One region of the Glutamicibacter sp. NPDC055354 genome, then DNA from elsewhere that is predicted to be linked to it. Evidence: riboswitches for the same ligand, from Rfam matches in the RefSeq annotation. Region 1 holds a riboswitch; the other holds the start of a gene.
The links. A riboswitch is a leader RNA that binds a small molecule or an ion and turns the genes downstream of it on or off. The one in region 1 is predicted to bind S-adenosylmethionine.
Positions count from the first base shown of each region.

Region 2: it holds a riboswitch for S-adenosylmethionine, as region 1 does, so the genes downstream of both, ACWICV_RS15460 (O-acetylhomoserine aminocarboxypropyltransferase/cysteine synthase family protein) here and ACWICV_RS13575 (acyl-CoA dehydrogenase family protein) in region 1, are expected to answer to the same signal.

Region 1 covers NZ_JBSHMB010000003.1:55,310-60,643, reverse strand. The annotation lists gene ACWICV_RS13585 (GntP family permease) at 177-1,538, shown strand; gene ACWICV_RS13580 (hypothetical protein) at 1,614-1,988, opposite strand; SAM riboswitch class I at 2,263-2,353, shown strand; gene ACWICV_RS13575 (acyl-CoA dehydrogenase family protein) at 2,404-3,630, shown strand; gene ACWICV_RS13570 (acyl-CoA dehydrogenase family protein) at 3,659-4,888, shown strand; gene ACWICV_RS13565 (MBL fold metallo-hydrolase) at 5,006-5,334, opposite strand, start outside.
Region 2 covers NZ_JBSHMB010000004.1:81,354-86,687, forward strand. The annotation lists gene ACWICV_RS15450 (hypothetical protein) at 1-13, opposite strand, end outside; gene ACWICV_RS15455 (CoA-binding protein) at 59-553, opposite strand; gene ACWICV_RS15460 (O-acetylhomoserine aminocarboxypropyltransferase/cysteine synthase family protein) at 553-1,926, opposite strand; SAM riboswitch class I at 2,042-2,136, opposite strand; gene ACWICV_RS15465 (histidine phosphatase family protein) at 2,248-2,808, shown strand; gene ACWICV_RS15470 (RNA polymerase sigma factor) at 2,923-3,420, shown strand; gene ACWICV_RS15475 (methylated-DNA--[protein]-cysteine S-methyltransferase) at 3,417-4,046, shown strand; gene katG (catalase/peroxidase HPI) at 4,145-5,334, opposite strand, start outside.

The DNA of each region.
Region 1 (5,334 bases):
TTTTCCTAGTATTGGCAGGATGATCGATCTTTGCGCCCGAAACCGGGGTGGCACGGTGGCGTCTAGCCCAACGGGCAAAGCCTTGAGCGGCTTTGCCGATAGGGCTGGTCCACCCGTTGAGCCATTGCGGGCTGGACGCAGAGAACTACCGATATTGGCAAAGGAGCCAACCCGCCGTGTACGAACTGCTTGTTCTGCTGATCCTTGTTGTGGCCATCGTGATGGTCACAGCACGCCTGAAGATCAGCCCATTCCTCGCCCTCGTTGGCGCCGCTATCCTGGCGGCCTTCGCCTACCGGATTCCGCTGGCCGACGTGGCTTCGACGGTCACCACGGCTTTCGGCAGCACCATGGGAAATATCGGACTGGTGATCCTGTTCGGAACGATGATCGGTGTCATCCTGGAGAAATCCGGCGCCGCGATCTCCATGGCAGATGCGCTGATCAAGGTCCTCGGTACCCGGTTCCCCAACCTCACGCTATCGATTATCGGCTACATCGTTTCCATTCCGGTCTTCTGCGACTCGGGATACGTGGTGCTCAACTCGCTGCGCAAAGCCATCACCCTGCGTACCGGGGTCTCCGGGCTGGCAACTTCCATCGCCCTGATGACCGGCCTGTACGCGACCCACACCATGGTGCCTCCAACTCCGGGCCCGCTGGCCGCGGCCGAAAGCATCGGCATTGCCGATAACCTGGGCTTGATCATCGCAGTCGGATTGCCCGTTGCGGCCATCTCGGCACTTGCTGGCTTGGCCTACGCCAGCCGCTTCAACAAGTCCCAATGGACCCCGTTGCCAAGCGACGACCACAATGACATCTCCGAACTCGACTATGAGCAGCTGCGTGCAAGCTTCGGAAAATTGCCCAGCCCGGCGCTGGCCTTCATGCCGATCCTGGTTCCGCTGGTGCTGATCTGTGTCGCATCCATTGCGAAGCTGCCCTCGCACCCGATGGGCGAAGGCACTGCCCTGGAAATCCTTTCCTTCTTGGGGACGCCGGTTATTGCGCTGATCTTCGGCTTGATCTCCTCGACTTTCCTTTTGAGCGGTGGCAGCAAGCTGGCGGTCTTCAATGAGCAGATGAACGAAGCTGTACGCACCGCTGCTCCGATCTTGCTGATCACCGGTGCCGGCGCCGGCTTCGGCGCGGTCCTGGCCGCGTCGGATCTGACCACGATTCTTTCGGATTCACTCAGCGGACTGGGCTTGGGCCTGGCTGTGCCATTCCTGATCGCCGCTGCGCTGAAGTCCGCCCAGGGCTCGTCCACCGTCTCTATGGTGACCACTTCCGCGCTGGTCGCTCCGATGCTCGGCTCCCTGGGATTGGGTTCGGAGCTGGGCATGGTGCTATCCGTATTGGCAGTAGGCGCCGGTGCGATGGTTGTCTCGCACGCCAACGACTCCTACTTCTGGGTCGTCTCGCAGCTCAGCCGCATTCCGGTGATCACCGCCTACAAGACCCTGAGCGTGGCTACCGCCATCCAGGGCACCGCGGGGTTCCTGACTGTACTGGTCCTGGGAGCCGTACTGCTTTAGCAGCACGGCTTCCAAGAAAGCAACGGATCGCGCCATCGGCAGATGGCGCGATCCGTTGCTTTAAGCAGTGCTGGATTAGCCCAGGCCTGCCGCCGGGAAGCTCCGCACGGCCTTATTCGCTGTGGCAGTCGAGATCACCAGCAACGCGATGGCGGCCAGGTAGCCGGCTCCGGTCGCGGCGAAGGAGAAACCGAATTGGCCCAGCAGGCAGAGAACTGCTGCGCTGGCCAATGCCGCCCAACCGGCCCAGGAAGCCGCGGCAAGCAGGGGCGCAGCCTGCTGATGCCCGGCGAGCCAGGCCCCATCGCTGGCCAAGGTGTGGCGCGTCTTGATGCCGATCGCCGCATTGCGAGCGAGCTTCCGGTCCCGTGCCATTGGGGCGAGGAACGCTGCGACCAGCGTTATGCTCAGCAACCCGAACATGAAGGCAATCACGCCTGCTGGATCCACTTGCCGCCTCTTCTGCCGATTGATCTTGAATGGCCATTCTATGCGGTCGCATGGAAGTGCCCTGATCCACGCTGTGTTCCCAATCGATGCCTAGGGGAACGCCTTTGAAATCCAGTTCCAGCATGCCAATTGCGTCATGCGAAGGTCATATGACGTCTTATCCGCCCGTTTTCCGGCAGGGCGAAGGCGCGAAGATGACGTATTTTGTCCTGCTGTTCCTCCGCATGACAGCGCCCTTCCCGAGGACCTGCCAGCAATGCTTGACTCGGAGCACAACCCATCCAGAGCGGCTGAGAGGCCTGGCTCCGAGACGCCGCAGCAAGCCTGCACTCCGCAGGTAGTGCTAACGCCAGGTTCGATGGATCCGCAGATTTTCTGCATCCTTCGGAATCCATAGCCCAAGAGGAGAACGAAGATGACTGTACTGGATACCCAATTGCCGCGCGTGCCCTACACCGGCACTGCTGATGAAGCTGAACTGGCTCATTGGCGCGACGTCGCCCAGCAAGTAGCTGACAAGCTGGCGGCTGACGCGCTCGAACGCGACCGAAAGAACGCCCAGCCTTTCGCCGAAGTGCAGCTGCTGCGCGAAGCCGGGTTGCTCAATCTCTTAGTGCCTGCAGAATTCGGCGGAGCCGGAGCCCATTGGGAAACGGCCTTCGAAGTTGTCCGCATACTGGCCGCAGCTGATGGATCCATCTCGCAGTTGCTGGCTTACCACTACATCAACCAGTCCGGCATTGCGTTCTATGCCCCGGCAGAAGCCCAAGGGGCATGGTGGCAGCGCACCGTGGAAGGTGGCTGGCTCTGGGGCGATTCGGTGAATCCAGTGGATCCGGATTTGACGCTGAGCGCCGAAGGGGACGGCTACCGACTGCATGGAGCCAAGCGATTCTCCACGGGTTCCGGTGTTGGCGAGGTCATCGTCATCAACGCGCTGGTCCAGGGCGGAGAATACGACGGGCAGATTCTCGCGTTGGTTCTGCCACGCGATATCGATGGCTTGGAAATCGTTGACGACTGGGACTACCTGGGACAGCGGCTGAGCGCGTCGAATTCCTTGAAGTTCCACAACGTGCGGCTCGAAGCAGGGGACTTGCTGGGATTCGTCACCGATGAACCGGTCTCCACCCTGCTTACCCCCGGTATCCAGTTGGCCTTCGCCAACTTCTACCTGGGCATCGCCCAGGGAGCACTGGAGCGCGGCAAGCAGATCTTGCTGGGCCGCAAGAACGCCTGGCTGTTCTCGCAGGCAGAGACCTACTCGCAGGACCCGATCTTCCAGCGCACCGTCGGAGAGCTCAAAGCCCGCACTGCAGCAGTGGCGGCGCTGACCGAGAAGCTGGGCCGGAAATTCGATGCCCTGCTCTCGAAGGCCGGGGAAGTCACCCAGCCCGAACGAGCGGCGTTGGCCGTGGAAATTGCTGAAGCCAAGGTGGTCTCCACTGAGGTGGGAGTGGATGTGGCGAACCGGATCTTCGAGGTGACCGGTTCATCTTCGACTGCGAACTCGGTGGGTCTGGACCTGTACTGGCGCAATGTGCGCACCCATTCGCTGCACGACCCAGTGGACTACAAGAAGATCGAGGTCGGCGCCTACTTCCTGCGCGGAGAGTCCCAGCCGCTCTCGCTGTACACCTAAGAAAACTTCTCCCGGATTGGACTGAACGATGACTGTACTTGCAACTGGCAATCGACTCGCAGGCCTCAAAAACCGCTTCGCACCGCTCTTCGCGCGCATTGCGCAGGGTGCAGCTGAACGCGACCGCACCGGCGAATTGCCCTACCAGCAGGTCGCGGACCTGGCCGCTGCTGGCTTTGGCGCGGTTCGGGTCCCGGAATCGCACGGGGGTGCCGGTGCTACGCTGCCCGAACTCTTCGAGCTCTTCGTGGATCTCGCGGCGGCGGATTCCAATATTGCCCAAGCACTGCGCGCGCACTTCGCCTTCGTCGAGGACCGTCTGGTTGCGGCCCCCGGCCCGGGGCGCGACAAGTGGCTGGCCCGCTTCGTGGCGGGAGAACTGGTGGGTAACTCCTGGACCGAGGTCGGCACCGTCAAGGTCGGGGACGTGATCACCAAGGTCACCCCGGACGGCGAGGGCGGATTCAAGATCAACGGCACCAAGTACTACTCCACCGGCTCGATCTTCGCCGACTGGCTCGATACCTACGCAGAGCGCACCGACACCGGAAAGCGCGTGATCGCCGCAGTCAACCGCCACCAGCCCGGCGTCGAGCTGGCCGATGACTGGGATGGCTTCGGCCAGCGCACCACGGGTACCGGCACCTCCACCTTCACCGATGCGATTGTCGCCGAAGAAGACCTCATCGACTTCGATACGCGTTTCAAGTACCAGACAGCTTTCTACCAGCAGGTGCTGCTCGCTGTTCTGGCCGGCTCCGCCAAAGCAGCCGAGCGCGACTTCGCCGCCGAGCTGAAGGCGCGCAAGCGGACCTTCAGCCATGCCGCGGCCAATCTGGCGGCCGAAGACCCGCAGCTGCTGCAGGTGATCGGCGAGGTCTCCGCGGCGGCCTTCGCTGCCGCGGCAACGGTGGAACGAGTGTCGACGGCATTGCAGGGAGCCTATGAAACTGCGCAGGCGCTGCACACCGGCGAGGTGACCGGGGAAGAGGACGAAGCAGCCAACGATGCGGCAGAGCTGGCCAGTGCCCAGGCGCAGGTGGTGCTCACGCCATTGGTCCTCAACGCGATCACCCACGCTTTTGATGCGCTGGCCGCCAGCGCCACGAGCGTTACCAAGAACCTGGACCGGCACTGGCGCAATGCCCGTACCGCCGGCAACCACAACCCCTGGGTGTTCAAGGCGCGGTTGATTGGCGACCTGGCGGTCAATGGCACCGAGCTTCCGCGCGTGTGGGCGATTGGTGCATCAAAGTAGATTCCATGGTCTTGCGAGCCCAGCATCCTTTGCCGGTGCTGGGCTCGTGGTCGTCGGCCCGGGGCAATTGATCGACCATCGTTCCAGTCGCCTGACGGATAGCTGCCGGCCTTGGCCCTAGCGCACCTGGGTAACCGTGCCACTTGCGATATGGAAGATATCCAAGTCGCGGGGCACGAAGAGGCCGCCAGAGAACTGTTTCGAAGCCCGCTGCCAAACTTCCATTCCAGATCCAGCGGGAACCAAATGATGCAGCGCCAAGTTCCGTGCTCCAGCCCGCTGGGCGATTCGACCTGCGTCTTCTGCGGTGGTGTGCGCGCGCCGATGATGTCCCATGCTCGCTTCCAGTTCGGAGGATGAAGCATGCGGGTAGCTACGAGCGATGGCCTCCAGATCAATAGCTTCATGGAACAGCAAGTCGCAGCCTTGGGACAGGCGCGCAAGAT
Region 2 (5,334 bases), on a different contig from region 1:
AAAATGGGTGCATGCAACGCAATGTTGCATGCACCCATTTCCTGGAATCTTGGACTCCCTAGGCAAGTACCTGGCGCTTGGAGGAAATGACGCCGGTATTGAATCCAGCCAGGCGCAGGCCGCCGTGGAAGCGGGCGTGCTCGATCTTCACGCAGCGGTCCATGACCACATTCATGCCCGCGGCCTCGGCGCGCCGGGCCACTTCCTCGTGCCAGGATCCCAGCTGCAGCCACAGGGTCTTCGCGCCTACGGCCAGGGCCTCGTCCAACACGGTAGGCAGGTCATCGTGCTTGCGGAAAACCTCCACCAGATCCGGGGTCTCCGGCAGATCGGCCAGCGACTTGTACACCGGCTGGCCCAGGATCTCATCGATTACCGGGTTGATGAAATACACCTTGTACTTGGAGGAGGAGAGCAGGTAGGTAGCCACAAAATAGCTGGCGCGCGATGGCTTGTTCGAGGCGCCGACAATGGCGATGGACTTGGTGTCACGCAGGATCTCCAGGCGCTGTGCGGCTCCCGGGCCTTCCCAAGCGGTATCAACGGCAGTCATTAGATTGCTCCCTTCGAAGCGGTTGGCAATGCGCAGGCGGAACCGTCGTAGGCCGGTGCCTCGAACCCTGCGGCGGAACCGGCAATCGCTTCCTGCGAAGCGGCCAGCGCCTGGTCCAGATCCCAGAGGATGTCCTCGACATCTTCCAGTCCTACCGACAGGCGGATCAAATCTTCTGGCACGCCAGCGGAGACCAGCTGCTCGGCGCTCAGTTGCTGGTGGGTGGTGGAGGCCGGGTGCAGCACCAGGGTGCGGGCATCGCCGATGTTGGCCAGGTGGCTGGCCAACTGCAGGGCTTCGATGAACTTCGAGCCGGCTTCGCGCCCGCCCTTCACCCCGAAGCTGAAGACCGAGCCGACGCCCATGGGCAGCAGCTCCTTGGCCTGCGCGTGCTGCGGGTGGGATTCCAGGCCGGCATAGTTCACGTAGGTCACGCGCTCATCGGCCTGCAACCAGGCAGCGACCTGCTTCGCGTTGGACAGGTGGTTGTCCATGCGCTGCGGCAAGGTCTCCAGGCCCTGCAGCAGCTGGAATGCGGACTGGGCCGGCAGAGCCGGTCCGAAGTCGCGCAGCTGCTCGCTGCGCAGCTTGGTCAGGAAGCCGTACTCGCCGAAGTTGTCCCACCAGGAGACGTTGCCGTAGCTGGCAACCGGTTCGGTCATGGTGGGGAACTTGCCATTGCCCCAGTTGAACTTGCCCGACTCGATGACCACGCCGCCCAGGGTGGTGCCGTGCCCGCCGATGAACTTGGTGGCCGAGTGGATCACGATATCCGCGCCGTGCTCGATAGGGCGCAGGATGTACGGGGGAGTGAGCGTCGAATCGACTACCAGCGGGAGATCGTGGCGGTGCGCCACCTCGGCCAGGCCCTTCAGGTCAGCGATGTCGCCGGACGGGTTGGCCACCACCTCGGTGTAGACGGCCTTGGTGTTTTCCTGGATCGCCGCTTCGAAGTCGGCGGGATCATTGGAGTCGATGAAAGTGGTGTTGATGCCGAAGCGGCGCAGCGAGACATCGAGCTGGGTGATGGTGCCGCCATAGAGCTTCGAGGAAGCCACAATGTGGTCGCCTGCCTGGGCCAAGGCCGCGAAGGTGACGAATTCCGCGGCCATGCCCGAGCCGGTGGCTACCGCTCCGATGCCGCCTTCCAGCGAAGCCATGCGCTCTTCGAAAGCCGCTACGGTCGGGTTGCCGATACGCGAGTAGATGTTGCCGTACTTCTGCAGGGCAAAGAGGTTGGCCGCATCGTCAGCGTCCTTGAAGACGAACGAAGTGGTCTGGTAAATCGGCACTGCGCGTGAGCCATGCTCGGCATCGGGGGTGCCTCCGGCATGCAATGCTCGGGTGCGGAATCCAAACTTGTGATCTGCCATGGTGGCTTACGACTCCTTGTCGATTGGGGTTTCGCGGGCACCGCAGGGCGGGCCGCGATCGAGGCAGGAATCCCGGAATCAATGTCGCTTCCTGCTGTGGTCCAACGGGTAGGCGGCTGCATCGTTTCTGGCGGTAGCACCGTAACCACCGGATGTGGCAGGTTGCTGCGGCGTCATCGAACCAGATCTCTCAGCCGCTCGGGATGGTGTAATAATCTTCGCAACATGACCGTTCGTGACCCAACTATGAGTCGTAACGTTGCGTATTGGAGCTGTTATCGGAGATTCTTCGATACCTATTACCCCGGTTAGGCTGGAGTCATGGATACTTCGCTGGCACTGGTGCGACACGGGCAGACCGATTGGAACCTTGCAGGGCGCCTGCAGGGGCGTACCGATATCCCGTTGAACGATACCGGGCGCGAACAAGCTCGCGAGGTCGGGCGCCAGCTCATCGGCCAGAACTGGTCGCTGGTACTTGCTTCGCCCTTGGAACGTGCCCGGGAAACTGCCGCGCTGATTGCCCAGCAGATCGAGGCCGAGACGGGGAACGCTGTTCCGGAACTCATTGAACGCGGCTTCGGCCCGCTGGAAGGCCGGATCATGGCCGAGGTCAGCGAAGCGGAATCGGCTGCTGCCAAGGACCTGCGTGAGCCGCGTGCCCAGATCTTGAGCCGTGCGGTGCCAGCGCTGCTGGACTTGGCCAGCAGGCATGCCGGGCGCAAGGTCATGATTGTCAGCCATGGGGCCACCATGCGCACCATCCGTGACGCATTGGCCGGAACCACGGATCCCCAAGGCGTGGAAAATGGCGAAATGCTCCACTTGGACTTGATCCGCCTTGAGCAGATCGCCAGCGAATTGGATCTGATGGCATTCTAGGAATCCATGGGGTCTCTGCGTGAAGGAAATTTTTTTCATTCACGCCTCACAAAATGGTCTCCTCGTACGTTTACATGGTGAGAAGCCATGAAGGCGCAAAATGCCAGGAGATCCATGCAAGCACCGTTCGAGCGGATAGTCCAGGACTATGGACTGAACGTCCTGCGCGTTTGCCGTGCCCTGCTTGATGAGCATCGCGCGCAAGACGCCTGGTCCGAAACGTTCCTTGCCGCGCTCAAGGCGTACCCGCAATTGCCTGAAGACGCCAATGTCCTGGCATGGCTAGTGCGTATTGCCCGGAACAAAGCCATTGACGAGTTGCGCAGGAACAAGCCGGAAATCCTCATCGGCCAAGACGTGGACAGCCTGGCCCCATCGGCCCAACGGCCGGATCTGCAGTTGGAGAACCTGCAGCTGTGGCATGAGGTGAACCAGCTTCCTGGCAAGCAGCGGCAGGTGGTGGCCTACCGCTATCTGGGCGGAATGAGCTACGCGCAAATTGCCGGAATCCTTTCCGGCACCGAAGCTGCCGCCCGGCATTCGGGCGCCGATGGGATCAAGAATCTGCGGGCCCGGATGGATGACCAAGAACTATGGAGGGAGCAGCCATGAACGGAATAAATTATCGGCAGCAGGCTACGGCCGCTGAAGCGCAAATCCTCGACTCGCTGCAGGGCCGGCTCGTTGAGCGGGCCCGTGCACGGGAACTTGTTGATGTTGCCTATCGCGTGGTCGATAGCCCCGTGGGGGCCTTGCTGCTGGCCAGCACCGATGCCGGGCTGGTCCGGGTCGCTTTTGAATCCGAAGGCCATGACCGGATTCTGGAGGTGCTCTCGGAAAGGCTCAGCCCGCGGATCCTGCGCGACAAGTCGAGCCTGGATGGTGCCGCCCGGCAACTGGAGGAGTATTTCGCGGGCCAGCGGCATGGCTTCGATCTTCCGGTGGACTTGCAGCTCTCCACCGAGTTCCGCCGCCAGGTGCAGCTGGAACTGGGTCATATCGATTACGGGCATACCCTGAGCTACGCCCAGCTGGCGCAGCAGATCGGCAAGCCGAAGGCGGTGCGGGCCGTCGGTTCAGCCTGCGCCACCAACCCGATTCCCATCGTGCTGCCCTGCCATCGGGTGCTGCGCACCGATGGTTCATTGGGCGGCTACCTGGGAGGCTTGGAAGCCAAGTCCGAGCTGCTGAAGCTGGAGAACCCGGACTTCGCCAGCGGCGCCGCGACGCTGTTCTGACGGGCAGCTCCCGCATGAAACAAGTGCTGGGCTGCTGCCTCCCTTGCGGGAAGCAGCAGCCCAGCACTAATTGCTACGGGCTCGCGGCCCAGCAGCTGCTACTTGCTGCGCAGTTCGAAGCGATCTGCGTCCATGAGCTTGGCCCAAGCGGAGGCGAAGTCATTGACGAACTTCTCCTTGGCATCATCCGAAGCGTAAACCTCGGCCAGTGCACGCAGCTCGGAGTTGGCACCGAACACCAGATCCACGCGGCTGCCGGTCCAGCGGCCATCGGTGGTGGTGTAGGTCTGCTCGTCAGCGGATGGGGTCCATTCCAACCCCAGCTCCAGCAGGTTCGCGAAGAAGTCGTTGGTCAACGCGCCTGGGGTGTCGGTGAAGACGCCCAAGTTGGAGCCGTCCCAGTTATTGCCGATGACGCGCAGTCCACCGAGCAGTACGGTCGCTTCCGGTGCCGAGAGGCCCAGCAGATTCGCGCGGTCGATCAGCAAGTACTCGCTAGGCAGCTTGACGAAGCCCGAGTCGTAGTTGCGGAATCCGTCGGAAACTGGTTCCAGCCATGCGAACTGGTCAACGTCGGTTTGCTCCTGGGTTGCGTCTACGCGGCCCGGGGTGAATGGAACCTCGACCTGCTGGCCAGCTGCCAGGGCTGCCTGCTCGACTCCGACGTTGCCGGCTAGGACAACGACGTCCGCGAAGGAAGCCTTGATCCCGGAAGTGGCGTTGAAGTTGTCAACAATCTCTTCCAGCTTGGCAATTACCGGTTTGAGCTGCTCAGGCTGGTTCACGCTCCAGGAGACCTGTGGTTCCAGGCGGATGCGGCCGCCGTTAACGCCGCCGCGCTTATCCGAGGTGCGGAAGGTCGAAGCGGCCTTCCAAGCCGTGGATACCAGCTGCTGGACGGTCAGTCCCGAATCGTTGATCAGGGCTTTAAGTGCGGCAACTTCAGTTGCACCCAAGGTGGTCTGCGGAGCTGCTGGCAGTGGATCCTGCCAGAGCAGGTCCTCAGCAGGAACCTCTGGGCCGAAGTAGCGGGACTTCGGGCCCATGTCGCGGTGGGTCAGCTTGAACCATGCGCGGGCGAAGGCGTCTGCGAACTGGTCTGGGTTCTCCTTGAAGTTCTTGGAGATCGGGCCGTAGACCGGGTCGAAGCGCAGGGCCAGGTCGCTGGTAAGCATGCGTGGCTCGCGGTGTTCCAAGGTCTCGAATGCAGGCTGGACCAAGCCGGCTCCGCCATTGTTGACCGGGCGCCACTGCTTGGCGCCTGCTGGGGATTCGAACAGTTCCCATT